One region of the Paenibacillus sp. JZ16 genome, then DNA from elsewhere that is predicted to be linked to it. Evidence: a T-box and tRNA genes for the amino acid it is inferred to sense, from the RefSeq annotation. Region 1 holds a T-box; the other holds one or more tRNA genes.

Region 1 (7,978 bases):
GACAAGGATCTTCAGGAGCTCATCGCGAAGCTGGACGATTATTTATCAACGTTATACCCGGCGGAAGGAATATTCGGGCTGGATCTGACTGACCCCAAGGTAAAAGAAACCCTCTTCGTGGTCGCCTACCAGGAGGGCCGACCTGTCGGCTGTGGAGCTGTACGGCCGCTGGATGAAGAGGTGGTTGAGATCAAGCGGTTTTTCGTGGATATTCCATACCGGAACAGAGGAATAGCCTCTCGGATTCTGCTCTATCTGGAAGAGCAAGCGAAGAATCGGGGTTATCGTTTTTCGCGCCTGGAAACAGGCGAGCCGCAGGAGGAATCCGTTCATTTTTATAAGAAGCTGGGGTATGCCCAGATTGAACCGTTCGGTGAATACATCGGGAGCGAATATAGCTTATGTTTTGAGAAGTGTCTGACATCCTAGCGGTTTCGTCTTATAATAGAAGAAAAAAGTATTTTACGATACATATTGAGGAGGCGTCGAGCATGCAGCTTACGAAAATCTCACAGAATACCGCCATTTTATTGGAGCATGCCAAAAAATCGGGGCTAACTACCTCCGAGCTGCTGGAGGCTGTGCGCTCGGGTGAGGTCGAGAGATTCCAAGTCGCGAACAATGGTCATTTTCACTATGAGGAATTGTTCTCTTATGCAAAAGAACATGGGGAAGATTTAGAGAAGGCCGTTAGCGAGGGATACAAAATGACGTTTAATACCCGCAACGGGTTGAAGATCTGGCTGGAGGAAGCCTTCCACATCAGTTCAGAATCCGATTTTAGTGTAGGTGAAGGCATTATTGAGGGGCTGAAGCTCCAGGAGGAGCAGGTCGCTCGCTTGAAGGAAGCGCTGGCCGTCAACTGGACCCTGCAGGAAGAGCCTGCAGCAGATGCCGTCCAGATCAGATTGACCGTCAGAGGATTGCAATAATATATGATAGCCACCGTACGTATTCAACATGAATCGTACGGTGGCTTTTTTAGTACACCGTCATTCGTTAAACTCGTTAGATGGAGATTTACATCCGGCTGGGCGTGGGCAGTCCCAGTACATCCAGTGCTTCTCCAAGAGTGTTTTTAAATAAGGAAGTGAGCCATACACGGAACCGGAGCACTTCATCCGCCGATTTCAGAATTGGGCATGCCGAGTAAAAATTGTTGAACAAGGAGCACAGCTCATAAGTAAAGTTGCAGATGGCGCTTGGAGATAGATCCCGGCCGGCGGCATACAGGGTATCGTGCCAGGTGCTGATATGGCGAAGGAGCGCATGCTCCGCTTTTTCCATGGCAGGGAACCGGGCAGGCACCGACGGCGAAACCCCCGCTTCTTGCGCTTTGTTGAGCACGCTGAGTGCACGCGCGTAGGAGTAGAGCAGGTATACCCCCGTATTTCCCGATATTTCAGTGGCCTGCTTCAGATCGAACACCACTTCGGTTTGCAGTGCAAAACGAAGCAGATAGTAACGGATGGAGGCGGCTGCGATCGTATGACTGGACAAACCGTTTTTATCGGAACGGGTGTCTTCGATGAACTTGGCTACTTGATGGATAAGCTCGGTGATTTTAATTCCGATCCCCTGACGTCCGGACATCGCGTAGGATGCTTTCCCGTCGGAAGTATCGATGCCGAGATCCGAAGCGGCAGAAGGGCTTAACGAAACGACGCCGTAGCTGACATGACGGAGCTTGTCGGCCTCTTTATGGAATCCCAGGCTTTCCAGCGCCTGCTTCACCATCGCCTGCGGGTACTGCTGCCTGTAATCAATGACGTTGATGACCATGTCTGCTTTGCCGAAAGAGAGCTGCTCGCCATGAGTGCTCGTCGTCCAAACTTCGTTTGTGAATTTTTTATATACAAAATCGTTGGAGAGCACACCGTATTTCCACAGGTGATAGGCGATGTCTTTAGCGGTGTAAGTCAGGATGCCATTGGAGCGCACGAGCACTTTATCCATGCTGTGGTCTGACTCCGGATCGTCAACGGCTTCCGTTCCTGTTTGCTTGAGCACCCAGCAGCCTGCAAGTTTGCCCTCGGTTTCCTGATGGAAGAGCGGCGTGTTCTTCAACAGCTCGAAAGCGGATGCCCAGAACCCCTCTCTGACAATGCTGCTCTCCCACACAAGCAGATCATAGTCAATGCCGAACTGCTTCATTTCTTCAAGATGCTCTTTGACAATTCTCTCGGCAACGAGCAGTCCGATCCAGGACAGATTCTGGTTACCCTCTTCCAGTGCGTGCAGAACCTCGGTCCGATGCTGAACCAGCCCGGGCTCCCTTTCGTAGGCCTTATTGGTACTTGAATACACGTCCCAGCAGTAATCGCCGAACCGGGCATGTTCCTTTGACAGCGGCGTGTGGAGCATCCCGACCACCGTATCTGCCAGTTGATTGCCAAGGTCGTCGATATAATTATGAACCTCCACCTCGTAACCAAGCTTCCTCATCAGCCTGACCAGCGTATCGCCGATACAGGAGTTTCTTAGATGGCCGATATGGGCGGATTTATTCGGATTGATGGAAGTATGCTCAATGACAATCTTCTCGTTCGTTGCCGGGGGCAATTCAAAGTGATGACCAGCCCAATATTCCCAATCGATACGCAGATTCATAAAACCTGGTGCAACAATCTCCGTGGCATAGACTAGCTGTTTATAAGTCGTATCCTGCTCAAGCTCGGCTTGAATCAGCTCGGCAATATGCAGCGGAGCTTTACGAAGCAGCTTCGCAAGCTGCATCGCAATGTTGGTGGCATAGTCCCCATGCTCCATGCTGGCAGGCTGCTCAATCCGGATTGGAGTAGAATCGGGCAGTTGGACGCCCATATCTTCACACACCTGGTTTACAGCTTGTTGAAGGCTCGAAGTAATCAAATGACTTAACACGTTAAATCCCCCTTTGAAAAATAAACAAAACACGTCAGAAAAATCAAAAAAGCCCTCATCTCCTAAAGAGACGAGGACTTGTGCTCGCGGTACCACTCTTGTTGTTAAACCATAGAGGGTTTAACCACCTTGATACGATAACGGTGTAAGCCGGGGCTTCCTACGATATTTCATTTCGGAAGACCATCTCCTGGGTCCGTTTCACCGCCGACATTGTACCGGTTTCCACCCTCCCGGCTCGCTTGGACTAAAGTCAAGTGCAGTTACTCTCCCAATCAACGAAAATCACATGTTCAAGTTTTTCATATTATTAACCATTCTATTTAGAAAATCAACCCTAAAATTATGAAACTTTCTCTGCAAAGACTCGCAGGCGCTTGTAATCTGCATAAAATGCATCCTCACGCCAGAGCGTCGCCCGGGCAGCTTGGCTGATACGGGCAATGGCTTCGTCCTTCTCTTGAGCCGAGAATCCAGCAAAGAAACGATCGCCAAAATGCAGCAGCCAATACTTCACGCCATCCTTGCCCTCAGGGAGCTTCGTGGGACGGTCGAAGTGATGGGCGATATGCACCCGGAACCCATGGGATTCAAGCAAGGTCGTATATTGGCCCAAGCTGGGAAAATACCACGGATTTCGGGTGTCGGCATCCATTCCATAATGGTCGGCGAACACCGTTTTCAAAGCTTGGTAAATTCCGTCGATATTCCCCTTGCCTCCAAACTCCGCTACGAATCGGCCACCGGGCTTGAGTGCGCCATAGACGGAGCGTACCACACCACCAGCATCCTTCATCCAATGCAGGGCTGCATTGGAGAAGACGGCATCATACGGCGATTCGGTGTCGAAGTTCTCGCCGTCTCCGGCCAGAAACGTAAGCCCGGGGTATTTGCTTTTGGCGCGCTCAATCATCTCGGCCGAATCATCCATGCCGGTTACATGTGCACCCGAAGCAGATATTTCATTTGCCAAATCGCCGGTTCCGCAGCCGAGATCAAGAATCCGCTCTCCGGGTTGGGGCGCAAGAAGCTCTACTACGCTTTTTCCATAAGCCGAGACAAACGATAACTGCCGATCATAATCGTGAGCTTTCCATACTTGCTCTGACATAACAACAACTCCCTCACCCATGAATTATCCTCATTGTGACATGTTTATCTTATAATTAGAAATATATAAATGTGATAATATTGATAGGTTTTAACAATAAACGAACGAACAAAAAGCCGCTGAGCAGCGGTTTTATGTAGAACCTTATTTAACGGCAACCAGAAGAGCGCCAACGGCAATGAGTGCAACGCCGGCTGCGTTAATCCAGGATATCTTTTCTCCAAGAAACACAAAGGCCAGAATGACCGCGATGACAACGCTCAATTTATCGATAGGTCCTACCTGCGATACTTTGCCGTATTTTAGCGCAAGAAAATAAAACAGCCAGGACAATGCCCCCGCAATGCCGCTGAGCACAATGAAGCTTAATGCTTTCTTCTGAACCAGAATGTCACCGAGTTCCGAGAATTTGCCCTGAACCCCCACGACTCCCAGCAAAAACAGGGCCATAATGACAGAGCGGATGGCCGTTGCCGAATTGGCATCGATGTTTTGCAGGCCTATTTTTCCGAAAATGGCGACAAGAGCCGCCGTGACCGCCGACAGCAATGCATATATAAGCCATAACGGCATGTTGTTCTCTCCTTCCTGACAAAGATAAAGTCTCTGATTAATGTACCGGATTCCACTATAATAGTATAGAGCAATTTACACGTTATCATGAATATCGATGAGATCGAATGATTTGGAAGGGACTGGATGAAGTGGTGTTACATATAGCGCCTTATACAGAAGAGTATCATGATCGGCTGGTGGAAATATGGCTTCGTGCCGTATCCCAAACGCATGATTTCCTGACGGAGGAGGATATCCGGTTTTATTATGAGATGATGCAAAACGGAGCGCTGAGAGCCGTAGAGATCTGGGTTTGCTTGAATACCGAACAGGGGGAACCGATTGGATTTATGGGGCTGGATGGCACCAAAATCGAAATGCTGTTTGTGGATCCCCTCCATCACGGCCAAGGCTCAGGAACGGAACTGATCCGGCATGCCGAACAGCTCAAGGGGCGGAGGCTGCAAGTCGATGTGAATGAACAGAACCCCATGGCCCATGCTTTTTATAAAAAATACGGCTTCGTGCAAATCGGTCGCTCCGAGCTGGACGGCTCCGGAAAGCCGTTTCCGCTTATTCACATGGAATTACAGTAGGTCATGGATCACTTTTTTAGACTATCGAATATATAAGTTTTCAGCGCAGCTGAACCCAATCGATAATGCAAGAAAAACATCCTTTACACGCGATCTGTCTTCTGTGAACGTACGTCGATAGACGTTTTTCTTATACACACCGAAGAAGAAAGAGGTGCATCTAAACTGGAGGAATTCATGAAGTTTTTTCCGAGTAATCTGTCGTTTCGTTATCCGTGGCGCTCCTATCAGAAAAGGGTCCTTCACGGGCTGGAGCATCATCTGAAGAATCGGCATCTGCATTTGGTGGCGCCGCCGGGTTCGGGGAAGACCGTTCTTGGACTGGAAATCATGCTGCGCATTAACCGGCCGACGATCATCCTGGCCCCCACACTCACCATCAAGCAGCAATGGGCGAGCCGATTCGTGGAATTATTCCTAGACGATCAAGAACAGCCCGAATGGATCTCCACCTCGCTCAAGCGACCGGCATTGGTAACGATTACGACCTATCAAGCCCTTCATAGCCTGCTTAGTACTGCTGGGGAGCAAACCTCTGTGAGGAAGAAAGGTACGGCGGAGATAGAGCATGCGCATCAGGTTGAAGATGAGAACTACAGGGAACCCGAAATGGCCATGGAAGCTTCTGAGGCGGAGGTGATGGATAGCGCTAGCGAGGATGATATCACGAACGGTACCGAGGCTCAAGAAACTTTGGAATTGTTGAAGCGACAGGGCTATCATACAGTCATTTTTGACGAGGCGCATCATCTCCGGATGTCTTGGTGGCAAAGTGCTATGCAGCTGTGCGAAATGCTGGGCCAGCCGACGAAGATTGCCCTTACTGCCACACCGCCATATGATGTTAATCCAAGGGAATGGCAGCGGTATATCGAGCTTTGCGGTCCCATCGACGAAGAGATTAGCGTCCCGGAGTTGGTCCGTCATGGTGAGCTGTGCCCGCATCAGGATTACATAAGTTTAACCACGCCTACACAAGAGGAGGCAGCTAAACTCCGGGAGTTTCGGCTGCAGGCAGCCCAGGTTAAGGGCGAGCTGATCCGGGATAAGTTCCTGGCGGATTTGATTGTCAATCATCCTTGGATTACGCAATCCGAAACGTATACCGAAGAAATATTATCCTCGCCCGAGTATTACTCCAGTATGGTGCTTTATCTGCGTGCCGCCAATCAGCCCATCTGGAAGGAGGCGGTGAAGCTGCTCGGAATGAAGGAGAAGGAAACGCCCGATTTTTCGGAAGAGTGGTTGGAGGAACTCCTTAGCGGCATGCTGTATAAAGATCCGCATATGGATCGTGAGCTGCCGGAGTTAAAGGGTTTACAAAAGAGGCTCAGCCGAATGGGCATGATTGAACGCCGGAGGGTTTATATGCGTTCTACCCCGGCATTTGACAAAATGCTGGTCCAGAGCGTTTCGAAATTGCACGGCATCGGGCGTATTCTTGATTTCGAGCGTTCCGTGCTGGGGGAGAACTTGCGGATGGTGATTTTGACCGATTATATCCGTAAGGAGGACCTGCCGAAGGATGCAGCTGACGAGAAGCCGCTTCATCGGCTCGGCGTTGTCCCCATTTTCGAGTTAATCAGAAGGCAGCTGGCTGAGAAAAACAGCTCGCAGAGCGAGCATGAGCTGCCTATCGGAATTCTGACCGGCTCCTTTGTAGTGCTGCCGGCAAAGGCTGTGCCTTTAGCCAGGGTTTGTGCCGATCGGCGAGATATTCACTTATCGGAGCGCCCGCTTGCTCACGACAGCCGCTATGTAACGATTGATGTTCGTGATGCGAATCGCTCGGATATCGTTGCAATCATAACGGAAGTGTTTTCGGAGGGAGAAATCCGGGTGCTGGTTGGTACGGCGGCTCTTCTGGGTGAGGGGTGGGATGCCCCCGGAATCAATTCCTTAGTCATGGCATCATATGTCGGTTCGTTCATGCTGTCCAATCAGATGAGAGGGCGGGCGATTCGGGCGCAGCGCGGGAATCCCGATAAGACCGGAGCGATCTGGCATCTGGCCTGCATAGATACAGCCAAGAGCGACGGCGGTGAAGATTTGGGCTCGCTGGCCCGCAGATTTCGATCTCTCGTAGGTTTATCGATCTCGCACCAGACCATAGAGTCGGGCTTGGAGCGCATGGGCCTTGATCTTCGGAAAAGGCAAACCGCAGACAGCATTAACGATTATAACCGCGACACATTGGAGCGTGCGAAGCAGCGGCATCTTCTGAAGGGGCGTTGGGATTCGGCGATTGCCCTTCACAGCTCCATGACGGAAGAGCTGACGGCGGATCGAGAGAGCATCCCTAGGCCTGTCGTGTTTTCTCATACGGTGAAAGCCGTACTCCTGTTCGCCGTTGGTCTGGGATTGGGCGCCTTCAGCGAGACGTTAACGTCTCCGCGTTTGTTCCAATCGGACGCGCCGGCCTGGTTCAATTTACTCATCCCGGTTGCCGTTGCCTTACTCGTATCAAGTCCATGGGTATATAAAGCCATCAAAATGCTGGCGCGGCATCAGTCGCTGGAGCGTAGTATCCGTGAGGTTGGTCTCGTCGTTTATACGGCCCTGTTCGATATGAAACTGGTCGAATCTGGGCCAAGCATTCACCGATTGAAAGCTGAGGAAGTGGGAGGAACCGTCACGTGTTGGCTTAGAGACGGAACCACTCAGGAAAAAACACTCTTTTTGGATTCGCTGCAGCAGGTGCTGGACCCGATCAATAACCCGCGTTATCTTCTATACCGTGAATCGCGAAGCTGGTTTATGAAGAAACGGGATTACCATGCCGTGCCGGAGGAAATCGGTCGCCGCAAAGAACACGCGGAACGGTTTGCCCAGC
Region 2 (24,075 bases), 1.6 Mb from region 1:
CGGCAATGATGCCGGCGTTGTAGGCGCCGCCGGACTGCATTTGCGTTCGTAGTCATAATTCACCATACATCGTCTGATCTAAACTTATAAGGGAGGGAAAGCTGATGCTGGAAGCAGCCAACCGTGGCAGCAACACATCATCCATGGCCACCCTGATCATCATCACCGGGATGTCGGGAGCAGGTAAGACCTTGGCCGTACAAAGTCTGGAGGATCTTGGATTCTTTTGCGTCGATAACCTGCCTCCGGTGCTCATTCCCAAATTCGCGGAGCTGATCGATCAATCCAAGGGTAAGATCGGCAAGGTTGCATTGGTCATCGACCTGCGTGGCCGCGAATTTTTTACGGCTCTATCAGAGTCTCTGAGTTACATCAAGGACCACTTTACCATCCACTGCGAGATTCTATTTCTGGATGCAACGGATTCCGTGCTAGTACAACGTTATAAGGAAAGCCGTCGCCGCCATCCGCTCGCTCCGGAAGGCATGCCGCTTGACGGTATAAGGTTGGAGCGCAAAATGCTGGATGAGCTGAAGAATTCGGCTACCCAGGTGATCGATACCAGCAATATGAAGCCTGTGCGATTGAAGGAGAAGATTATCTCACGTTTCACACATCTGGAGAGCAGCACGTTATCGGTAAATATCACATCCTTTGGGTTTAAATACGGGATTCCGATTGACGCTGATCTGGTGTTTGATGTGCGCTTTCTGCCCAACCCGCACTATGTTGAGCAGCTGCGCCCAAATACCGGCCAGAACAGTGATGTGTATGAATACGTGATGAAATGGCCGGAGACGCAGGCCTTTCTAACCAAACTGCTCGATATGCTGCATTTCTTGATCCCGCAGTATCGGAAGGAAGGCAAAAGCCAGGTTATTATCGGCATTGGCTGTACCGGCGGGAAGCATCGCTCCGTTGCGATAGCCGAATACCTTGGCAAAATGCTGGGCGTTAGCGAAACGGAGACGGTATCGGTGAGTCACCGTGATTCCGATCGGGATCGGCATTAATTAAGGGAAGTGATAAATGTGGCTGTGCAAGCTAGAAAGCGTCCCCGCATCGTCGTGATGGGTGGAGGAACCGGGCTGTCCGTTATGCTCCGGGGACTCAAGGAGAAGCCGCTTGATATTACGGCTATCGTTACCGTCGCTGATGATGGGGGAAGCTCCGGCATACTGCGTAGCGAATTGCAGATGCCGCCCCCGGGAGATATTCGAAATGTACTTACAGCGCTCGCCGATGTGGAACCGCTGTTATCCGATATATTGAAATACCGTTTTAAGAATGGCTCGGGACTGGCCGGGCACAGCCTCGGCAATTTAATCTTGGCTGCCATGACGGATTTGCACGGTGATTTTGTCACGGCAGTCAAGGAGATGAGCCGGGTTTTTGTTGTTCGTGGACAGGTGCTGCCCGCTGCGGGTGAAGCCGTTATTTTGCATGCAGAGATGGAAGACGGCTCCATCGTGACCGGTGAATCCAAAATCCCGGAGGCTGGGCGCCGCATTAAGCGGATCTTCCTGGAGCCTGAGCATGTTGAGCCGCTGCCGGAAGCGCTGGAGGCGATTCAGCAGGCCGATGCGATTCTGATCGGTCCGGGAAGCCTATATACCAGTATATTGCCCAATTTGCTTGTTCCCAAGCTTGCTGAAGCCATCGTATCTTCTGAGGCGATCAAAATGTTCGTGTGCAATGTGATGACGCAGCCTGGAGAAACCGATAATTATACGGTGAGCGATCATTTACAGGCCGTTTACGATCATATTGGTCTTCATCTGTTCGATTATGTTATTGTAAATGATGGCGAAATCCCGCCGCAGGTTCAGGATAAGTATGCTCAGAAGGGTGCAAAGCCCGTGTTCCTGGATCGTGATGAGGTGACCAGCAGAGGGTACAAACTCATTGCAGATAAGCTTGTGCTATTTAGAACATACTTAAGACATGACGCTGACAAGCTGAGCAATCATATTTTTCAGCTGGTACAGGATTGGATTACACGAAAGGGGTGAGTACCTTGTCCTTTGCGGCACAGACGAAGAAAGAACTGACAATGATCGAAAGCCAGAACTGCTGTGAAAAAGCCGAGCTGTCCGCGCTCATTCGGATGAACGGTTCTGTTCAGCTTTCGAACAAAAAGGTAATCCTGGATATTTCAACGGAAAATGCCGCGATTGCAAGACGTATTTATTCCTTAATTAAGAGGCATTTCCAGGCACATACCGAACTTTTGGTGCGTAAAAAAATGCGTTTGAAGAAGAATAACGTATATATCGTTCGTATTCCCGCCCAGGTTCAGGAGATACTTAATGAACTGCGTATCGTTTCCGAGGGCTTTCTGTTTCAATCGCGGATTGATGAACAAATCGTTCGCAAAAATTGCTGTAAACGCGCCTATTTGCGCGGTGCCTTTATGGCTGGCGGATCCGTGAACAATCCGGAGGGGTCTTCATACCATCTGGAAATTGCCTCAATGTATGAAGAACACTGCCAGTCCCTGGTGGATCTGGCGAATGAATTTCATCTGAACGCACGCTGCATCGAGCGGAAGAAAGGTTTTATCTTCTACATTAAGGAAGGCGAGAAAATTATCGAGTTCCTTAATCTGATCGGTGCCCACCAGGCATTATTCAAGTTCGAGGATGTCCGGATTATGCGGGATATGCGGAATTCGGTGAACCGGATCGTAAACTGCGAGACCGCCAACCTGAACAAAACGATCGGCGCTGCCGTCCGTCAGATTGAGAACATTAAGCTGCTCCAAAAGGAAATGGGTCTTGAGAATTTGCCCGATAAACTGCGGGAAGTGGCGGAAATTCGACTGGCTCATCCGGACATGAATCTGAAGGAAGTCGGCGAGCTGCTTAAAGGAACCGTCAGCAAATCAGGCGTTAATCACCGCCTGCGCAAAATCGACGAATTGGCCGAAAAGATTCGGAATGGGTAAGAATTTTTTCTTCTAGTGTCCTGTATGGTAAAATGGTATAATATTATAAAATGTCAATCGCGCTTTCAATGCAGCAGATTTATTAGATAGGGGGTAATTTTCATGACAAAGCACCCGGTAGTCGTTCGGTTAAAGACGGGTCTTCACGCCAGACCGGCCGCGCTGTTCGTTCAGGAAGCGAATAAATACTCATCTGAAATCTTCGTTGAAAAAGATGATAAAAAAGTTAATGCCAAAAGTATCATGGGAATTATGAGCCTTGCGATCAGCTCTGGTACGGAAGTTTACATTAGTGCTGAGGGAGCCGACGCGGAGCAAGCGGTTACTTCACTCGTGAACTTGGTGAGCAAAGAGGAACTCGAGAACCAATAAGGATCACCGTGATTGAAGTTTAAGAAAAGTCTTGTTACTGCAAGGCTTTTTTTGCTATCAAGGTCTTCTGTTGCTGGATTCTCGCTTGGTTTTCGTGCGTACATATGAATAGATTTCGAGAAGGGGCGGAGAAATCCGCTCTTTTTCAACATATTGGATGTATAAGTTTCAATGGGGTCCCCGCAAAGTATTTGGAATAAGCATGTAGCTTAGGTTCCACTTGGTGGGGTTATTTTCGGTTGTTTCCCTAGAAGTAAGCCTTCGTTTAACTTCAGTTTAACTTGTTGATATATTCTTTCCTTATAGACAATAAACAGGGATGGAAGGGAAGAGAACACGATGAGAGAAACGGATCATACTTCGATACAGGAAATTGCTCAGGAAAGGCCGGCCGGCAGCAGCAAAGCAGGTTCGCAGGCCTTCTTCCGGCTGTTAAAAGAAACGAAACCGCCGATGCTGCTGCTGATTGGAGCCATCTTGCTGAATGTGGTATCAACCCTGGTCGGGCTAGTCATTCCGATGTTTACGAAGAGCCTGGTGGATGGCTTCTCCTTAACGGATATGAACCGCTCCCATATCATCGGACTTGGGATCGCATTTGTGGTGCAGACGATAGCCGCCGGGGTTTCGATCTTCTTGCTGAGTTATACGGGACAGAAGATGGTGGCCGCCCTTAGGGAACGGCTGTGGAAAAAGCTGCTGGTGCTGCCGATCCGCTACTTCGATCATAACCGTTCAGGGGAATCGGTCAGCCGGATGACGAATGATACAGGAGTGATCAAAAGTCTCATATCGGACCATGTGGCCGGATTTTTTAGCGGGATTATTTCTATTGTCGGTTCCATTGGGGTACTCCTCTATCTAAACTGGAAGATGACACTGACGATGTTTATCGTCATTCCGATTGCAGCGCTGATTCTTGTGCCGCTTGGCAAGAAAATGTATAAAATCTCGCTTGGCATGCAGGATGAGACGGCTACGTTTACGGCGAATATCAGTCAGGTGCTGTCGGAGATTCGTTTGGTGAAAGCATCAAACGCTGAGGACAGAGAGTATGAGAATGGGCATAAAGGGATCACCAATCTGCTGAATTTCGGGATCAAGGAAGGCGTGGTATCCGCCTGGATCGCACCGCTGATGTCTTTCGTGCTGATGATGCTGCTGGTGGTGGTCATCGGGTATGGCGGACTTCAGGTATCCACAGGGGCATTGACCGCCGGCGAGCTGGTTGCGTTTATCCTGTATCTGATTCAGATCGTGATGCCGATGACGCAGTTAACGACGTTTTTTACCCAATTTCAGAAGGCCAAAGGAGCAACCGAGCGAATATTGGAAACACTGGATGCAGAGGAAGAGTCCATTTCGGAAGGTAGCGATGTGGTGAACGCGAATCAGCGGGTGTCCATCGAGAATCTGTCGTTTGGTTACAAACCGGATGAGCTGGTACTGCATGATATCAGCTTTCAGATGGAGCCGGGCACGGTCACGGCAGTGGTTGGACCGAGTGGCGGAGGCAAAACGACGCTGTTCTCCATGCTGGAGCGTTTTTACCTTCCGCAAAAAGGACAGATCCGATTGGGCAAGGCGGCGATTGATACGTTCTCTTTACGCTCATGGCGCGGGCTGATTGGTTATGTCTCACAGGATAGTCCAATGATCGCGGGAACCATTCGCGACAATTTATGTTATGGGATGGACCGGGAAGTGAGCGATGGGGAGATCCGAAGAGCGGCAGAAATGGCCTATGCAGATGGATTTATCGACGAGCTGCCGCATGGTTTTGATACGGATGTAGGCGAACGGGGCGTGAAGCTCTCCGGCGGTCAGCGGCAGCGGATTGCCATCGCCAGAGCCTTACTGCGGGATCCGAAGATTCTGATGCTGGACGAAGCCACCTCAAGTCTGGACAGCCGTTCCGAGATTGAAGTACAGAAGGCGCTCAAGAACCTGATGGCTGGCCGGACGACGATTATTATTGCGCACCGGTTATCCACGGTTGTAGGAGCGAATCAGATTATTTTCATTGAAAAAGGAACGGTAACCGGACGGGGAACGCATGATGAATTGATTGAGCAGCATGACATGTACAGAGAGTTTGCCGTACAGCAGCTGCAGATGAATGAAACGATTGAGGCCTAAGCGCGCCTTGAAATGCTGGGGAAGAAGGGATGGCCACCATGGCAAAAATATTGGTAGTGGACGACGACCCGAATATCCGCGAACTCATAAAGGTATTTCTGGAGGAAGCGGGGATGGAAGGGGTATTCGAAGCCTCGGATGGCATCGAGGCCTTGTCCGTCATGGATCAGACATCCGTCGATCTGGTCGTGATGGATATCATGATGCCGAATATGGACGGATGGGAGCTATGCCGGGAGATCCGGAGGAACACCGGTATTCCGGTGCTGATGCTGACGGCAAAAGGGGAAACGAGGCAGATCGTGAAGGGTTTTGAGCTGGGTACCGACGATTATCTGGTGAAGCCCTTCGAACCAGCGGAGCTCGTTGTGCGCGTCAAAGCGCTGCTGAAGCGGTATCAGGTAGCCGCATCGCAGACGGTGACCATCGGCAAGCTGCAGATGAACCGCAGAACCTATGAAGTCAAGGCGGGTGATGAGGCTTTTACCCTGCCGCTGAAGGAGTTTGAGCTGCTCTTCAAGCTGGCCAGTTATCCGGGGAGCACGTTGCCGCGCGACAGGCTGATCGAAGATATATGGGGATATGACTTTGAAGGAAACGAACGGACGCTGGACGTCCACGTGAATCGGCTGCGGGAGCGATTCCCGGAGGAGAAATACCGGTTCAGGATTCGGACGGTGCGCGGTCTAGGTTACCGCCTGGAGGCAGGTGAAGGTTAATGAAGAAAACGCACAAAATATGGTGGAAGATCGTTCGGGAAACGCTTCAGACCATCTTGGTCTTTGCTGTCTTAGGCGCGTCATGGACGGCGGCGACCTATGTGACGCGGTTTATTTACACCTGGACTGGAACGCCGCGTTGGGATTATGTCGTCCAGCTGATCAACTTGTTTGTTGGCGTCATCATCTTCTTCCTATGCATGCTGGTCGTGGGCATGTTCTTCAAGCATCGGCAAATGGCCATGCTGAATTCCATTACGGATGCCATGCGCCGGATATCGCAGGGAGACTTCAAGGTAAAGATGAACGAAAATGAATGGCGCGGGGAGTTCAAGATGATCGCCAGCAGCATTAACGACATGGCCGGCGAATTGGGGCGGATGGAGACCATGCGTCAGGATTTCATCTCCAATGTGTCCCATGAAATTCAATCCCCGCTTACTTCGATTCGGGGGTTTGCAAGGGCGCTCCGAAATCCCCGCCTCACGGAGGAGAAGAGAGCCCGTTACCTGGAGATCATCGAAGGAGAGAGCCGCCGCTTGTCGCAGCTGAGTGACAATCTGTTAAAGCTGTCATCCCTGGAAGGAGAGCAGCCGGCATTCGAAAGGGCTCGTTACCGGCTCGACGGGCAGCTGCGTGCGGTCGTCTTGGCGCATGAGCCGCAGTGGCTGGCGAAACGGATTCAGGTGGATCTGGATCTCGCTAAGGTAGAGATTGAGGCCACAGAGGATCTGCTGAGTCAAGTGTGGACCAACTTGCTGCACAACAGCATCAAATTCACGCAGGAAGGCGGTATGATCACAATCGTGCTGAAGGCAGGGGAAGACGGAGCCGAGGTTACGATGACGGATACGGGGGTTGGGATGTCGGAGTCGGACCAGCTGCATATATTCGAACGCTTCTACAAAGCGGACAAATCGCGTAATCGCGCTGCGGGTGGCAGCGGGCTTGGATTATCGATCGTGAAGCGGATCGTCGATATTCATCAAGGGAAGATTACGGTCCAATCCGAGCTTGGGAAGGGATCTGTTTTTACGATGATGGTGCCATATAAGCGATCACTGGATACGAAGTAGTGAATTGTGCAGTGAGGGTTGGACATAAAGCATTTCCTCGTTAATCTTGCGTATGTAACGGACACCAAGGCCCTTATTTTGCCGAATGAAGCACCATAAACTAAAATAACGGACACCAGATCCGTTATTTTAGGATTTGTATAGGTAAATGCGGTCTTTTGGAAGGAATAACGGATCCTTAGTCCGATAGTCTTCGGAAAAGCCCCATTTTCCATCAAATAAGGTACTCTCGGTCCGTTAGCTCCACTAAAGCAGGGGGCGATGCAGCCATAGCACGACCATTGCAGTCGGCTCTAAATAATATATTGCAGATGCCTATAGCCGTAAGAAAAAACTAGCCGGCGATAACGCTGCACGATAAAATGCAGATGCTAATACTTAGCTGGCGATAGCGCTCTACAACAATATGCAGATGCCAATACTTAGCTGTTCGATGGCATGTACATGCCATTGTTAGCCGTACGATAACCGGTTAGTTTCACCCTAACGGGGCTATTCGGATAATAGGGTCACTGGTTACTGCATGAATATGGTCGACAGCCAAGCACATTCCGAGGCCATGCGCCGTGTTTGCCGCGTGCCTCTCCCGCGCAGTGTAATAATGGCTGCTGCAAGATGATCAGCCTCGAAGCACCTCAGCCACGCACCGTGCGCATAGGAAGCAGAGCGCACAGGGAGCAACGGCAAGGTAAGTGCAGCTATACGGCACGGTTTGCTACAGGTAGGTTAGCTGCACTATTACAGCACCTTCTCCAAAAAGCTGATGGTCCGCTCATGCTTCGGTCTGCCGAACACTTCCTCCGGCGGGCCTTCCTCTACGATATACCCGCCATCCATGAAAATCACCCGGTCCGCAACCTCGCGGGCAAAGCCCATCTCATGCGTGACGATCATCATCGTCATGCCTTCGCGCGCCAGATCCTTCATGACGCCGAGCACTTCGCCGACCATCTCCGGGTCAAGCGCCGATGTCGGCTCGTCAAACAGCATGATGTCCGGATTCATCGCCAAGGCCCGGGCGATCGCGACACGCTGTTTCTGACCGCCCGACAGCTGGCTGGGGAAGGCCTCCGCCTTATCGGAGAGGCCTACTTGTTCCAGCAGCTTCAGCCCCGTGGCACGCGCCTCGGACGCGCTCTGCTTGCCCAGCTCGACCGGGGCAAATGTGATGTTCTTCAGCACATTGAAGTGGGGGAACAGATTAAAGTGCTGGAACACCATGCCGATGTTTTCACGTGCCTTGTTGATGTCCGTTTTAGGGTCATTGATATCCTTGTCATGCACGAACACCCTGCCTGCCGTAATGTCCTCCAGTCGGTTGATGCAGCGCAGGAAGGTGCTTTTGCCGGAGCCCGAGGGCCCGATGACACAGACAACCTCGCCTTCCTGAACCTGCATGTCGATGCCCTTCAGCACCTCGTTCGTGCCAAAATTCTTCTTCAGTCCTTCTACGCGGATTTTATCCATGACGCACCTTCCCTTCCAGACGGCCCGAAATTTTAGTCAGAATAGTAATCACGACCAGATACATGATGGCGACCACGAGCCAGATATCAAACGATGCGAATGTTCTTGCGATGATGATTTTCCCGGATTGGGTCAGCTCGACCAGGCCGATTACCGACAGGATCGACGTATCCTTGAGCGTGATCACCAGTTGGTTAATAAAGGTCGGAATCATGACTTTGATTGCCTGGGGAATGATGATTTTCATCATGGCTTTACGGTATGGCAGACCGAGCGAGCGGGCAGCCTCCAGCTGTCCAGGGTCAATGGATTGGATACCGCCCCGGATAATTTCCGTGACATAGGCACCGGCATTCAGGCTAAGTGTCAGGACAGCTGCCACGATCGGCGACATCGTGAACCCGAGCGCTTGCGGAATACCGAAATAGATGAAGAAGGCAAGAACCAGCAGCGGTATGCCGCGGAAAATATCCACGAATACAGTTGCGATGCCTCGGAGCCATTTATTGCGTCCGACCTTCATGAAACCGAATATCAACCCTAGGAAAAAAGCGAAGAACAGCGATACGATGGTCAACAGCAGCGTATTGCCAAGGCCCTTCAGCAGCGAAGGCAGCGACTCCACAATCAGCTCCCAGCGGCTTTGATTCGCCGCGCCTACGGCATTTTCGCCAATGTATTTTGCCTTAATGCGATCGTACTCTCCGCTGGCCTTCAGGTTGATCAAGCCGGCATTGAATTTTTCCAGTAGCTCCTGGTTCCGTCCCTTGCCGACGGCAAATCCGTAGGAGGCACCCGGCTCCATTTTCGTGACGATCTTCAGTCCATTGTTCTGTTCGACTCCGTATGCCAGCACGGGAAAATCGTCAAAACAGGCAACGGAATTGCCGGTCCTGACATCGTCATACATCTGGGCGGAATCGTCGAAAGGCACGATGGTAAATCCGTACTTGGACGAAATGGATTCAGCAAAGCTGTAGCCCTCCGTACCGGTTTTGACAGCGACTTTTTTTCCTTTTAAATCCTCGTACCCTTTAATAGACTCCTGATCCTGGCGGATGGCCATGACCACACCAGAGTCAAAATAAGGGTCGGAGAAGTCGAATTTCTGCTTCCGCTCTTCCGTGATGCTCATGCCGGCAATGACGCCGTCCACCTGATTGGCTTCCAGCGCCTGAACCGCCGCATTGAAGCCGAGCGGCTTGATCTCATATTTGAAATTTTGATCTTTTGCGATCGCATCCAGCAGATCCATGTCGATACCGACAAATTTGCCGCTTGCATCCTGGAATTCAAACGGGGCAAACGTAATGTCCGTTCCGATCTGATAGGTTTTACCGGAGGCTGGCTCTGCCGCGGCGCTTGCCGCCCCGTATGGCATGCCCGCTGCCATGAGTATCAGCAGTGACATGAACGCGTATAACATCCGGAATGATTTCATAGTGACCTCCTCTTTTTAAACACCGATGTAAGTTAGTTACCCATTAAGGCTTCCTTATTAAACAGTTTCCGTCTTCTTCATTGGGTATCTTATTTTGCTAATCAACCAATCATGCCTAGATATACCAATTAAATGGGGCGTATCAACATAAGCTGAAGAAAAAATTCAAAACGCTTCAATCCGGATGCAACATTTACCAATGCCCTCACGTTAGAAGGGTAAGGCAAGCATGGTAGCGATGCCAATATAAAGGAGGCTGACAATAATGAAAAGATGGGTCAAACAAGTAGGTTCCATCATGATTGCAGGTGCACTGTTGACTGGAAGTACGGCTGTAGTAGGATTGAGCGGGGCAACCGAGGTGCATGCGGCGGAGGCAGCACAGCAAAACCTTCTGACCGTACTCGGTAAAGGCGAGATCTCGGTGAAGCCAGATATCGTATATCTTTCCATCGGGGCTGAATCATATGCGGAAACCGCAAAATCCGCACAGAAGAGCAATGCACAGAAAATGGATAAGATTACGAAGCTGTTGAAAGAAACCTGGAAGATCGATGACAAGGATATCAAAACCGAGCAGTTCTATGTACAGCCTAACTATACGTACTCTGATGATAATGGACGTAAAGTGAAAAACTATTCGGCGTATCATTCCCTGGAAGTCACGCTTCGCGATTTGAACAAAGTCGGCGATTTGCTTGATGCAGCATCCGATGCCGGCGCCAATTCCATTGGAAACGCACGTTTCTCAGTTGAGAACCGCGATGCGTTCGAGGCCCAAGTGATTGATAAGGCGATGGCGAATGCAGACCTGAAAGCTCAGGCGATGGCAAAAGCCTCCAAGCGCCAGTTGGGGATCGTGCTGAATATTGTGGAAGGTTCCGTTGGTGTAGATACCATCTTTGGTCTCGAAAAAATGGCGATGGAAGCACAATCCACGGCAGCGGACGCGGGCGCAAACACATCCGTGAAGCCGGGCGAAATCAAGATCTCGACGCAGCTGTATGTGCAATATGAGCTGAAGTAGTTGTTGTTTTCGACTCAGCATGCAGAAAACCGTTCATCCGGATCTTACCGGGTGGACGGTTTTTTGTGTATCCTTATTCGAAAAATGAAATACCATAATCAGGGACCACATCCGTCCCTTCCCCTGTCGAAATACACAGAAAAGTGTTGTGTATAGGGGGAAAACGAGGTATAGTGAATATGCGAAAAACTGAACTTTGATCTGAACGTTACAGCCATACCCATGGATATGGCTTTTTTTTCTTAGTCGAGACTTCTAGCATCCTCCACCTTTAAGAAACGGATTCTGCCAACCTGAGCACAACAGGCAGTAGGACCGTTTCTTCTTAGTGGGGAACGTTTTTGTGCATACTGGTTAGCAGAAATGTACACATGGAATAGGTCACATTTTGAAGAAGGGGTTGATGCATGTGATTGAACTTGTCCAGATCGAGAAGCATTTTCAGGGACAAGCGGTCGTGCATCCGCTGTCGCTCTCCATTAAAGAAGGGGAATTCCTGACTTTGCTGGGCCCCAGCGGCTGCGGCAAAACGACGATTCTCCGAATGATAGCAGGATTCGAACAGCCAACCAAAGGACAGGTCTGGCTGGCGGGTCAGAATGTGACGGAAATGCCTGCGAACAAGCGGGATTTGAATCTGGTATTCCAACACTATGCTCTGTTTCCGCATATGACCGTAGAAGATAATATCGCTTTTGGGTTGAAAATGAAAAAAATGCCACGTCAACTCATCAAGGAGCGGGTGGACGAGGCTGTTGCCATGACGCAGCTGACGGCCCTGCGGGAACGCTTCCCGCACCAGCTGTCCGGCGGACAGCAGCAGCGCGTGGCCATCGCCCGCGCCATTGCCAACAAACCGAAGGTGCTGCTGCTGGATGAACCGCTTGGGGCACTGGATCTGCAGCTGCGGAAGAATCTGCAGTCCGAGCTCAAGCATTTGCAGCGGACGCTCGGGATTACGTTTGTATATGTAACGCACGACCAAGAGGAAGCCATGATGCTCTCCGACCGGATCGTCATCATGAACCATGGACGGGTAGAGCAAATCGGTACGCCGCGCGAGATCTATGCGAGACCGCATACGCTGTTTGCCGCTACGTTTGTAGGGGAGAATAACGTTTTTTCCTCGCCAGAGGGTCTCTTTGCCGTGCGGCCGGAGAAACTCATTCCCCAGCGGGAATCGGGTGCCAAGAAGAGCGGCGTGATTGAGGATGTGCAGTACCTCGGCAGCGTTCATAAACTGCTGGTCCAATTGGATGATGAGCCGATGAAGGTCATGATTGCTCTCGATATCTCGGATGATCAGCCATGGGAGGTTGGCGAACGGGTTGGGGTGAACTGGAACGCCAAAGATGAGGTGATCATCGGATCATGAGGAAATCAAGGTTCCTGTTGACTCCGGTCCTGCTGTGGTTATCCCTGTTCCTGATCGTTCCGATGCTAATCGTGGTCGGCATCTCTTTTCTCTCGCGGGATTCGCTGGGGAACGTCGTGTTTTCCTTCAGTCTGGAAGGATACAAGACCTTCTTTGATCCATTATATTTGGGGATCTACTGGGATACCTTGGTACTGTCGCTGCTGACTACGGTGATCTGCTTGTTAGTCAGCTATCCTTTGGCCTATTATATAGCCAACGCTTCCCCGCGTATCCAAACCTGGGGATTAATTCTGATCACGGTCCCGTTCTGGATCAACTTTTTGATCCGCACCTATGCCTGGGTCCTGCTGCTTCGGACCCAAGGCGTGGTGAACAGCCTGCTGCTGTGGATGGGATGGATCGACGAGCCGATTCAGATGCTGTATACGTACGGCGCCGTACTGCTCGGGATGGTGTATAACTTCATCCCCTTCATGGTGCTGCCGATTTACGTGGCCCTGGAGCAGATGGACAAGCGTCTGCTGGATGCGGCCAGCGATCTGGGCGCTTCCAGGTGGAAAGCATTCCGGCACATTACCTTGCCGCAGAGCAAATCCGGCATCATGACGGGGGCGGTTCTGGTCTATGTCTCGACTTCCGGGATGTTTGTAGTTACGGATATTTTGGGAGGCGCGAAGTCCTCCATGATCAGTAATATCATTCAGCAGCAGTTCCTGGGTGCGCGCAACTGGCCCTTTGGAGCGGCGTTGTCGGTGATCTTCGTGATTACGTCCCTGGTGCTGATCCTGCTCTTTAACCGGGCGATGCAAGCCCGCCATCAACGCGTAGGGGAGGGGAGATAGGTGAAGAAGAAGAATCACCCGCTGCTTGGGATTCACTCTTTCCTTATGATGGCTTTCATCTATGTACCGATCATCATGATCATTATCTATTCCTTTAACAACACGCGGCTCAGCGGCAATTGGGAAGGATTTACATTCGATTGGTATGTGTCTCTATTCGAGAACCGGCACGTGATGGAAGCGCTGATGAACAGTTTAACGGTGGCGGTCATATCGACGATCATTTCTACCCTGCTCGGAACTGCGGCGGCGCTCTCGCTTCGGACTCTGGGACGCCGAGGTCGCAGCGGCATGAACGGGCTGCTGTATCTGCCGGTCATTATCCCGGATATTATTATGGGGCTGTCGCTGCTGGTATTGTTTAGTCAACTGAATATGCCGCTTGGCAAGACGACGGTGATCATCGCCCATATTACGTTCAGCCTGTCGTATGTGTATGTCGTAGTGACCGCCAGACTGTCGGGCATGGGCAAACAGCTGGATGAGGCGGCCCAGGATTTGGGCGCTACGCCTTGGCAGACGTTCCGGCATGTTACATTGCCGCAGATTGCTCCGGGCATTATCTCCGGCGCCTTGATTGCTTTTACGCTGTCATTGGATGACTTTATGGTTAGCTTTTTTGTCGCTGGCCCCGGCTCAACGACGCTGCCGATCTATATTTACGCTCAAGTGAAGCGCGGCATCTCGCCAGAGATTAACGCGCTGTGTACGCTGCTCATTCTGGTCAGCATCACGCTGATTCTGTTAGCGCAATATATTCTTAACCGCGGCAACGGGGAAAAGAAACATAAAACATTACCGATCTAAGCATAGGTACTGCTTTTTTCGAAATAAAACATGGAAGTGGAAAGAGAGGAGATATTGAATTGAAAAAATCAAGATGGACCCGCCTGCTGACGGCAGGCATGGTTGCGGTATTGTCTGTAGGACTCTTGGCCGGTTGCGGATCGGATAAGGAGACGCTTCACATTTACAGCTGGGCGGATAACTTTGATCCCGAGGTGCTGAAGGACTTCGAAGAGAAGTTCGACGTAAAGGTAACCTACGACAATTACGCAAACAATGAAGACCTGCTGGCTAAAATCAAGGCTGGCGGCAGTGGGTATGACCTCATTCAGCCGTCCGATTATATGGTCAAAACGATGATTGAATCGGAGCTGCTTGAGCCGCTTGACATGAATAATATCCCGAACTTCGTCAGTCTTACGGATACTTTCAAAGATCCTTCTTATGACCCGGGCAATAAATATTCAATTGTCTACACGTCCGGTGTAACGGGTATTGCATATAACAAGAAGTATGTGAAGGATGAGATCAACAGCTGGGAAGATCTCTGGAACCCGGAATACAAGGGTAAAGTCCTGCTTCTGGACGACAACCGTGAAATGATCGGCATGGCGCTGAAGAAGCAAGGAAAGTCCAACAGCAGCACAGATGAAGCGGAAATCACCGCAGCTGCGGATGAGCTGAAGACCCTGCTCCCGAATGTGCTAGCGTTTGATACGGATAACATCAAGCAGAAGATGATCCAAGAAGAAGGCTGGATTGCTACGGTATGGTCCGGAGATGCCGCCTTTATTGCTGCGGAGAATCCGGATGTGGCGTATGTCGTGCCAGAAGAAGGGGCTACCATCTTCTCTGATAACTACGCGATTCCTAAGGGTGCCAAGAATAAAGAGCTGGCCGAGAAATTCATCAATTTCATGATGGAGCCTGAGGTCAGCGCCAAAAACTATGAATTTATCGGATACAGCAATCCGAACACCAAAGCGATGGAATTCCATAGCGAGGAATACCGCGCCAATACGATGATCAACCTGACAGATGAAGAGCTGGGCCGTACCGAATGGCTGGATAATGTTGGTGACTCGCTCTCGATCTATGATCGTTTATGGACCGAACTGAAGAGCGGTCGTTAATTATAGGGCTTGCATTTTCATGTTTTTGTAATAAAAAGAGTCTGTCCCATTGGGGGCAGGCTCTTTTTTGTTTGTAAATAATAGTCCCTTAGTCCCGGGATAGGAAGAAATAGCCGATTTATACGAATCAAACCACAACTTCGGGGCCCGTTTCGTTGTTATATATAAAGGAGGACGCAAATAACTTAAACCAGGTTTCTATACGTTTAATCAGGAAAAGGAGAAAGCGGCTTGAGCGATGTGATGGGTATGTTTTTGATTGCATTGGTAGTTGCCGGGGTTGCAGCCGTTTTATTTCTGAACATCTTCAGGAAAAGCGCGCTGCATCTGCTGTTATTGAGTGTTCACAGTGCGCTTGTGGGAATCGGACTACTTCTATTAAGTTATGCAGCCCAGGGAAGGAAGTCTTGCTGTTTATGGGTACATGCGCTCTCTTGTTCGGTGTATTTCTAAGCGTAAAAGCATTCACTCAGAAAGACTTGGCGAACGTATAGGTCCTATGGCCTGGAATCAAAATTGTCATTGACTTTGTTACCAATACATTGAAAGCTTTCCTTATAATGATTAAGGGTAATAGATTAACAACTAACGGAAACTTAATTTAACAAAGGTGGAATTCTGATATGAATCCTAAATTACGTGTATGTGCATCATTAATTGCAACTAGCGTCCTGCTTGGCGGTCTGGGTTTGAGCGGACAGGTCATCGATGCAAGTGCCGCTAAGGCACCCGTTTCCGCCAGCCAAAAATCGTCAAAAAATGAAGTCGTACTGAAATGGAATGGCAAGACCCTGTCACAGAAAGGTCTCGTGCTGCACGGGGTAACTTATGTGCCGGCAACCGCTTTGCGGGACGGCCTGGGAATGCCTCTTAAATATGATGCAAAAAAACGTACGTATACACTGGGTAACGGTTATAACAAACTGAGTGCCATCGTATATGATTCAACTGAAATCGGTATTCTGGTGAACGGTTCGTATGCCGGCGAACCTGGGGGACAGATCATTAATGGTCGTCTGTATGTGCCATTCAAAACGATCAGCGAATACATGGGTGTTCAGGGACAATGGAACCCTTCCGTAAAAACACTCAGCATGACGCAGAAGAAACAGAACGACATTACGATCAAATCGGCTGCGCTGAAGAAAAAGATTCAGGGCGTGGATGCCGTTGTGAACTATCCTGTAATCAGCGGACTCGCCAATGAGGAGGCGCAAGCCGAGATCAATCAAGTGCTGAAAGAAAATGCGTCCGGCGTAATCACCCGTGCCGAAGGGAATGCTGAGGAATTCCCGCCGTCGGAATCCAGTTTCCCTTATGAATTTAGCGGTGACTTCGTGGTCCATTATAACCAGAACGATATCCTGAGCATTACGGCATACGATTATTCCTACACGGGTGGCGCTCATGGCATGACCTTCCGTAAAAGCTTCACGTTCTCCTTGAAGGATGGCAAGAAAATGCAGCTGGGCGATTTCATCAACCTGCAGGGCAAGAACAAACAGAAGCTGAACAACCTTGTGCTGAACAAGCTGAAGAAAGAGGGGGGCTACCTCAGCGGATTTGAAGGCGTGCCTGCCGATGCGGACTTCTACGTGAAAGATAACGCTGCGGTGCTGTACTTCCAACTTTATGAGTACACCGCATATGCTTATGGATTTCCGGAGTTTGAGCTGAAGCTGAAAGAGTGGAAGTAAGAGTATACGGGAGCGGTTTGTGTAAACTGCAATCAATTATTTTCATACTATAGCTTGCCTAGAAACATGATGTTATCCTGATGTAACACTGTGCTGGAACGAGTTACGAAAATCCCTTGATCATGGAACGTGGAGAGTGTATTCTCCTTTCCTGCGATCAAGGGGTTTTTCGTTTATCTAGAGACTTGCCTGGATGATAACTTGCACGTCTTGTACATCTGCACACTGCTTCTGCTCCCTGTGCACGCGTGGTCCGTGGCAAGCAAGCCGTTCGTTGAAATGGCCACCCTGCACGGGTCTTCTTTTATTTTCCCTCCCCACAAGTTAAGGCAGGCCTTTTAGGAGGGGGATGCTCTTGAGCTAGTCTTTAAGTTTTTATAGATAAGGTCAGGTCGTACCAAAGTGAGAGTATCCTCGGAGGAGCAAAGCGTTCGCCTTTGAAATCGGGAAACCTCCCTATCCATTCATTCAAGTTTCCCGATTTCAACAGCGACCGGAGGGGATACTCTCACTACCCTAAATCAAAGTTTTCTAAGAAATCCCCTTCGGAGGATAAGAAAGGGCAGGCACCGGATAACGGCGCCTGCCCTTTACTTCATTTCTTTTATAAGCCTTGCGGTGGTGTGTTCTCTAATACTTGATCAATCAGACCGTATTCTTTGGCTTCGTCAGCCGTCATGAAGTAGTCACGATCGGTATCCTTCTCAATGCGCTCCAGCGGTTGGCCCGTGCGATCGGACAGGATGCGGTTCAGCTTGTCGCGCATTTTGAGGATGCGGCGAGCACGGATCTCAATATCCGTGGCTTGACCTTGTGCGCCGCCGAGCGGCTGGTGAATCATAATCTCGCTGTTAGGCAGACCGTAGCGTTTGCCTTTAGCGCCTGCGTTGAGCAGGAATGCGCCCATGGAAGCAGCCATGCCGACACAGATCGTCGAAACGTCCGGCTTGATGAACTGCATCGTATCGAATATCGCCATACCTGCGGTAATGGAACCGCCAGGACTGTTGATGTAAAGATGAATATCCTTCTCAGGATCCTCAGCCGACAAGAACAGCATTTGGGCAATGATGGAATTGGCGACCACGTCATTTACGTCGGAGCCGAGGAAGATAATGCGGTCTTTCAGCAATCTGGAATAGATGTCGTACGCCCGCTCACCGCGGTTGCTTTGTTCAACGACCATAGGTATAAAACTCACGTGGAAAACCTCCTCTTAAGTACCTCATATAAATACTGTTACCGTATTACCCACATGATAAACAATTTAAATCAAAAAGTCAAAGATAGTCAAACTATTGGGTAAAAAAAAGAGCCGTCATGGGCGCTTTAGGGTAATCAGTATAGAGAATAAAAGTTATAATGGCGCGCCCGCGAGGAATCGAACCTCGATCTCAGGCTCCGGAGGCCTACGTCATATCCATTGGACCACGGGCGCAAAAAAATTAGCAACGAAGTTGATTATACCGCATCTATTTAAAAAATACAATAGCAGACAAAACTTTGTTCCTATTATATAGACGAGCCAGTACTTGGCCATAATGTATAAGAATGCCCGGGGCAGAGAAATATACTTTCGGACACTTGCAACCGGCATAATTATTGGTTAGAATAAAGGTGGGACTTAAAAAGTTCAACTGGGACATTTTACGACCAGATAGAGGAGAGCCGAGACGAAGTTTGCAGGAGTGGAATGCATGCGTAACCTATTAGAAATACAAGAGCAGCTTCTGCCGGATCTGATGGACACTCTTAAACGAAGGTATACCATCCTTCATCAGATCAAGTTGTCCGGAATTGTTGGCCGAAGAACATTGGCTTCATCACTCTCGATGACCGAGCGTGTTCTCAGAGCAGAGACTGATCTTCTGAAAGCGCAGGGGCTGATCGAGATTGAAACGCTTGGCATGCGCATCAGCAGCTCAGGGATATGCTTGCTGGAGGAGCTGGAGCCGGTCATGAATGAGTTATTCGGACTGGTTGAACTGGAAGAGAAGATTCGTCAGGCTTACGGGCTTCGTAAAGTGGTCATTATTCCCGGTGACAGCGAGTCATCTCCGGAAGTCAAACGTGAGCTTGGCCGGGCCGGAGCAAGAACGCTGCTAAGCTTTGTCCAAGATGGAGATACGATTGCCGTAACCGGCGGCTCCACGCTCGCCGAAGTGGCCGAGCAGATGTCCTCTTTGCCAGGCGGCGAACCGCTGACAAGCACTTGGTTTGTGCCAGCGCGGGGCGGTCTTGGGGAGAGCGTGGAGATTCAAGCGAACACCATTGCTTCCAAGATGGCAAAGCGCGTTGGAGCTGAGTACCGATTGCTTCACGTACCGGATCTGCTAAGCGAGGATGCCTATCAGTCTCTGGTGCAGGATCAGCATATCCAGGAGATCGTGGATGTGATCAGGCGCTGCCGTGTCATTATTCACGGCATCGGAGATGCCATGGAGATGGCAAGAAGGCGCAAGCTGGATGAAAACTCTATTCAGAACTTGCAGGCAGATGGCGCGATTGCGGAATCCTTCGGCTACTACTTCAGTGAAGATGGTGAAGTTGTCCACAAAATGCTTACTCTCGGGCTGCGGCTTGAGGATATTATGCGGACAGAGACGATCATCGGCATTGCTGGGGGTCAAGGCAAGGGCAAGGCGATTCATGCGGTGCTGAAATTCGGACATGAGGATATTCTCGTTACCGATGAAGCCGCGGCACTGGAAGTCGAGAAGGAGATTGACGCCGGGATTTGAACCCACGGGCGTGCACACTGATTTTTCCTTATTGTTGTCTTGATTGGCTTAACGGCCAATCTTGAATATATAAATTTTACAAATATGGAGGGAACTACTCATGGTTAAAGTAGGTATTAACGGTTTTGGACGTATTGGACGTAACGTGTTCCGCGCTGCGCTGAACAACAGCGAAGTTGAAATCGTGGCAATCAACGATTTGACGGACGTAAGCACGCTGGCACACCTTTTGAAATATGACACAACTCACGGAAGACTTAATGCAACGGTTGAAGCTAAAGAAGGCGCACTCGTTGTAAACGGCCGTGAAGTAAAAGTATTCGCTGAGCGTAACCCTGAAGCATTGCCTTGGGCTGAGCACGGCGTTGAAATCGTTGTAGAATCCACTGGTATTTTCACAGCGAAAGACAAAGCTTCCGCTCACTTGAAAGGCGGCGCTAAGAAAGTTATCATCTCCGCTCCAGCAACTGACGAAGATATCACGATCGTTATGGGCGTTAACGAAGACAAATACGATGCAGCTAACCATACTGTAATCTCCAATGCTTCTTGTACAACAAACTGCTTGGCTCCTTTTGCTAAAGTTCTTGACGAGAAATTCGGTATCGTTAAGGGTATGATGACTACGGTTCACTCCTACACGAATGACCAGCAAGTGCTTGATCTTCCGCACAAAGATCTGCGTCGTGCTCGTGCAGCTGCTGAAAACATCATTCCATCCACAACTGGTGCTGCTAAAGCGGTTAGCCTCGTTCTGCCACAATTGAAAGGCAAATTGAACGGTATGGCAATGCGTGTACCTACGAAGAACGTTTCTGTAACGGATCTCGTAGTTGAGCTGTCCCAAAATGTAACCCTTGAAGATGTAAACGGAGCTCTGAAAGCAGCTGCTGAAGGCCCGCTGAAAGGCATCTTGAACTACTCCGAAGAGCCGCTTGTATCCAGCGACTACAATGGCGACCCAGCTTCTTCCACTATCGATTCGCTCTCCACTATGGTAGTTGGCGACAACATGGTGAAAGTAGTTTCTTGGTATGACAACGAGTGGGGCTACTCCAACCGTGTCGTTGACCTCGCTGCTTACATCGCAAGCAAAGGTCTGTAATTGATCTAGCCATACAATCGAAGAGGAGTTCCGTTTCACGGGTCTCCTCTTTGGTTCATGGTTTTTCCTTGTTTTCATGCCAGAGCACTGGGAAGAATAGACAAGATCCGGGCGCTGGTTAGCGATAGAGAGAGAAACGAGAGCAACTGCATGCTGTCGGTGAGGAGAATAGTTTTCTTAGGAGGAACGTGGAGATGAACAAGAAAAGTGTACGTGATGTAGAAGTAAGCGGCAAACGGGTGTTTGTCCGCGTCGATTTCAATGTACCGCTCGAAGATGGTAAAATTACAGACGACACTCGTATTCGCGAGACTTTGCCGACCATTAAGTATCTGGTAGAGCAAGGAGCGAAAGTCATCCTGGCCAGTCACATGGGTCGTCCAAAAGGAGAGGTCGTTGAATCTTTGCGCCTGACTCCGGCAAGTCAGCGTCTGTCCGAGCTGCTCGGCAAACCGGTAGCCAAAGCGGATGAAGCGGTAGGAGAAGCTGTTAAAGCTCAAGTCGAGAAGCTGCAAAACGGCGATGTGCTCGTGCTTGAAAATGTTCGTTTTTACGCTGGTGAAGAGAAGAATGATCCGGAACTTGCGAAGCAATTCGCCGAACTGGCCGATCTGTTCGTGAATGACGCGTTTGGTGCTGCTCACCGTGCGCACGCTTCGACAGAAGGTATCGCTCATCATCTTCCGGCTGTATCGGGATTGTTGATGGAGAAAGAGCTGTCCGTTCTCGGCAAAGCCCTTTCGAATCCGGACCGTCCTTTTACCGCCATCATCGGTGGATCGAAGGTTAAGGACAAAATCGACGTGATCGACAACTTGCTTACGCTTGCTGATAATGTCATCATCGGCGGTGGACTTGCTTACACGTTCTTCAAAGCTCAAGGCCATGAAATCGGCCAATCTCTGCTTGATAAAGAGAAGCTTGATGTTGCACTCGGTTTCATCGAGAAAGCTAAAGAGCTGGGCAAAAACTTCTACCTGCCGGAAGATATCGTCGTTACGGACGAGTTCAGCGCAGACGCGAATACCAAGGTCGTTGATATCGACGGCATTCCTGCCGATTGGGAAGGCGTTGACATCGGACCTAAGACTCGCGCCAAGTATGCAGAAGTGATCAAGAACTCCAAGCTTGTCGTGTGGAACGGTCCTATGGGCGTATTCGAAATCGCTCCGTTCAGCAACGGTACTCGTGAAGTGGCACAAGCTTGTGCGGATACGGAAGCTTACACGATTATCGGCGGCGGCGACTCGGCTGCAGCTGCAGAGAAATTCGGTCTTGCCGACAAGATGAACCACATCTCGACAGGCGGCGGTGCATCTCTTGAGTTCATGGAAGGCAAAGCACTTCCTGGTGTTGTGGCACTGAACGACAAATAGAAATAGGCACTATATTGGATAGCAAGTGGATGAAGTTTGGACCCCGATTCTTCGGGGAATAAAGGAGTGAATCGTGTGAGAACACCTATCATAGCTGGTAACTGGAAAATGTTCAAAACCGTTCCGGAAGCAACTTCATTTATTGAAGATGTGAAAGGCAAAGCGGAAGTAGAAGGCGTTGAAAGCGTGATTTGCGCGCCATTTACCAATCTTCCTGCATTGGTTGAAGCGGTCAAGGGCACGAACATCAAAATCGGTGCACAAAATCTTCATTTTGAAGACAATGGCGCCTTTACGGGTGAAATCAGCGGTTTGATGCTGAAGGATCTGGGCGTGGACTATGTCATTATTGGACACTCCGAGCGCCGTCAGTATTTTGCTGAAACCGATGAGATCGTGAACAAGAAGGTACATGCGGCATTCCGCCATGGCCTTCTTCCGATCGTATGCGTCGGCGAGAAGCTGGAAGAACGCGAAGCCGGCCAAACCAAAGACGTGTGCAAAGTACAAACGGAGGCAGCGTTCGCAGGTGTTCCTGCTGATCAAGCGGTTCATGTCGTTATTGCTTATGAGCCAATCTGGGCGATCGGAACTGGCAAATCCTCTACGGCAGAGGATGCGAACGAAGTCATCGCTTATATTCGTGAACTCGTTCAAGGTCTGTACGGCGAAACCGTTGCAGAGCAAGTTCGTATTCAATACGGCGGCAGCGTGAAGCCTGAAAATGTAGCGGAGTATATGGGACAAAGCGACATCGACGGCGCGCTCGTTGGTGGTGCAAGTCTACAACCGGCTTCCTACATCGCACTCGTTGAGGGGGCGAAGTAAATGTCTGCTCCAAGACCTGTAGCTCTGATCATCATGGACGGTTTCGGGCTTCGCAACACCGAAGTGGGCAATGCGGTCGCTCAAGCGAACAAGCCTAACTACGACCGGTATTTGAAGCAATACCCGAACACCACGTTGACCGCTTGCGGTGAAGCCGTAGGCTTGCCGGAAGGTCAAATGGGGAACTCTGAAGTGGGTCACTTGAACATCGGCGCAGGCCGGATCGTGTATCAGGACTTGACCCGCATCACGAAGTCGATTCGTGAAGGAGAATTCTTCGAGAACGAAACGCTGGTGGAAGCCGTTCGCGCTGCTAAGAACAACAACAAGAAGCTGCATCTGTACGGGCTGGTATCCGACGGCGGCGTTCACAGTCATATTGAGCATATGTTTGCCATGCTGGATCTTTGCAAGAAGGAAGATTTCCATGACGTATACATCCATGGCTTCATGGATGGACGCGACGTGGCACCGGACAGCGGCAAGCAGTTCGTTAAAGATCTGATTGCGAAGATTGAAGAAGTGGGCGTTGGCCAAATCGCTACGCTTTCCGGTCGTTATTATGCGATGGACCGCGACAAGCGTTGGGATCGTGTCGAGAAGGCTTACCGTGCCATGGTGTATGGCGAAGGACCGAAATATACGGATCCGCTGAAAGCCATCATCGAATCTTACGAGAAATCGGTTTACGATGAATTCGTAGAACCGACCGTGATTGTGAATGGTGAAGGCGAGCCGGTTAGTCTGGTGGAGAGCGGAGATTCCGTTATCTTCCTGAACTACCGCCCTGACCGTGCGATTCAGCTGTCCCAGGTGTTTACGAATAATGACTTCCGTGGCTTTGAACGTGGACCGAAGTTCCCGCAAAACCTGCATTTTGTCTGCTTGACGCTGTTCAGCGAGACGGTGGAAGGCTTCGTTGCCTACAAACCGAAGAATCTCGATAACACGCTCGGCGAAGTGCTGGTTCAGCACAACAAGAAGCAGCTTCGGATTGCGGA

The links. A T-box is a leader RNA that pairs with one kind of tRNA and senses whether it is charged. The one in region 1 lies ahead of BJP58_RS27710 (arginine--tRNA ligase), so its partner is inferred to be a tRNA-Arg.
Region 2: it has a tRNA-Arg gene. The T-box ahead of BJP58_RS27710 (arginine--tRNA ligase) is inferred to sense a tRNA for this amino acid. The anticodon was not compared.

What each region holds. Positions count from the first base shown of each region.
Region 1 is NZ_CP017659.1:6,205,976-6,213,953, forward strand. It holds gene BJP58_RS27700 (GNAT family N-acetyltransferase) at 1-429, shown strand, start outside; gene BJP58_RS27705 (hypothetical protein) at 492-932, shown strand; gene BJP58_RS27710 (arginine--tRNA ligase) at 1,021-2,883, opposite strand; T-box leader at 2,947-3,171, opposite strand; gene BJP58_RS27715 (class I SAM-dependent methyltransferase) at 3,227-3,994, opposite strand; gene BJP58_RS27720 (EamA family transporter) at 4,139-4,567, opposite strand; gene BJP58_RS27725 (acetyltransferase) at 4,675-5,145, shown strand; gene BJP58_RS27730 (DEAD/DEAH box helicase family protein) at 5,323-7,978, shown strand, end outside.
Region 2 is NZ_CP017659.1:4,580,041-4,604,115, forward strand. It holds gene BJP58_RS20890 (ROK family glucokinase) at 1-52, shown strand, start outside; gene rapZ (RNase adapter RapZ) at 105-1,013, shown strand; gene BJP58_RS20900 (gluconeogenesis factor YvcK family protein) at 1,071-2,012, shown strand; gene whiA (DNA-binding protein WhiA) at 2,018-2,947, shown strand; gene BJP58_RS20910 (HPr family phosphocarrier protein) at 3,050-3,319, shown strand; gene BJP58_RS20915 (ABC transporter ATP-binding protein) at 3,659-5,458, shown strand; gene BJP58_RS20920 (response regulator transcription factor) at 5,497-6,177, shown strand; gene BJP58_RS20925 (HAMP domain-containing sensor histidine kinase) at 6,177-7,253, shown strand; gene BJP58_RS20930 (amino acid ABC transporter ATP-binding protein) at 7,992-8,720, opposite strand; gene BJP58_RS20935 (amino acid ABC transporter substrate-binding protein/permease) at 8,713-10,101, opposite strand; gene BJP58_RS20940 (SIMPL domain-containing protein) at 10,427-11,188, shown strand; gene BJP58_RS20945 (ABC transporter ATP-binding protein) at 11,592-12,563, shown strand; gene BJP58_RS20950 (ABC transporter permease) at 12,560-13,408, shown strand; gene BJP58_RS20955 (ABC transporter permease) at 13,454-14,215, shown strand; gene BJP58_RS20960 (ABC transporter substrate-binding protein) at 14,275-15,327, shown strand; gene BJP58_RS20965 (hypothetical protein) at 15,559-15,780, shown strand; gene BJP58_RS20970 (PdaC/SigV domain-containing protein) at 15,951-17,024, shown strand; gene clpP (ATP-dependent Clp endopeptidase proteolytic subunit ClpP) at 17,629-18,225, opposite strand; tRNA gene BJP58_RS20980 (tRNA-Arg) at 18,388-18,462, opposite strand; gene BJP58_RS20985 (sugar-binding transcriptional regulator) at 18,722-19,765, shown strand; gene gap (type I glyceraldehyde-3-phosphate dehydrogenase) at 19,866-20,870, shown strand; gene BJP58_RS20995 (phosphoglycerate kinase) at 21,065-22,246, shown strand; gene tpiA (triose-phosphate isomerase) at 22,322-23,074, shown strand; gene gpmI (2,3-bisphosphoglycerate-independent phosphoglycerate mutase) at 23,075-24,075, shown strand, end outside.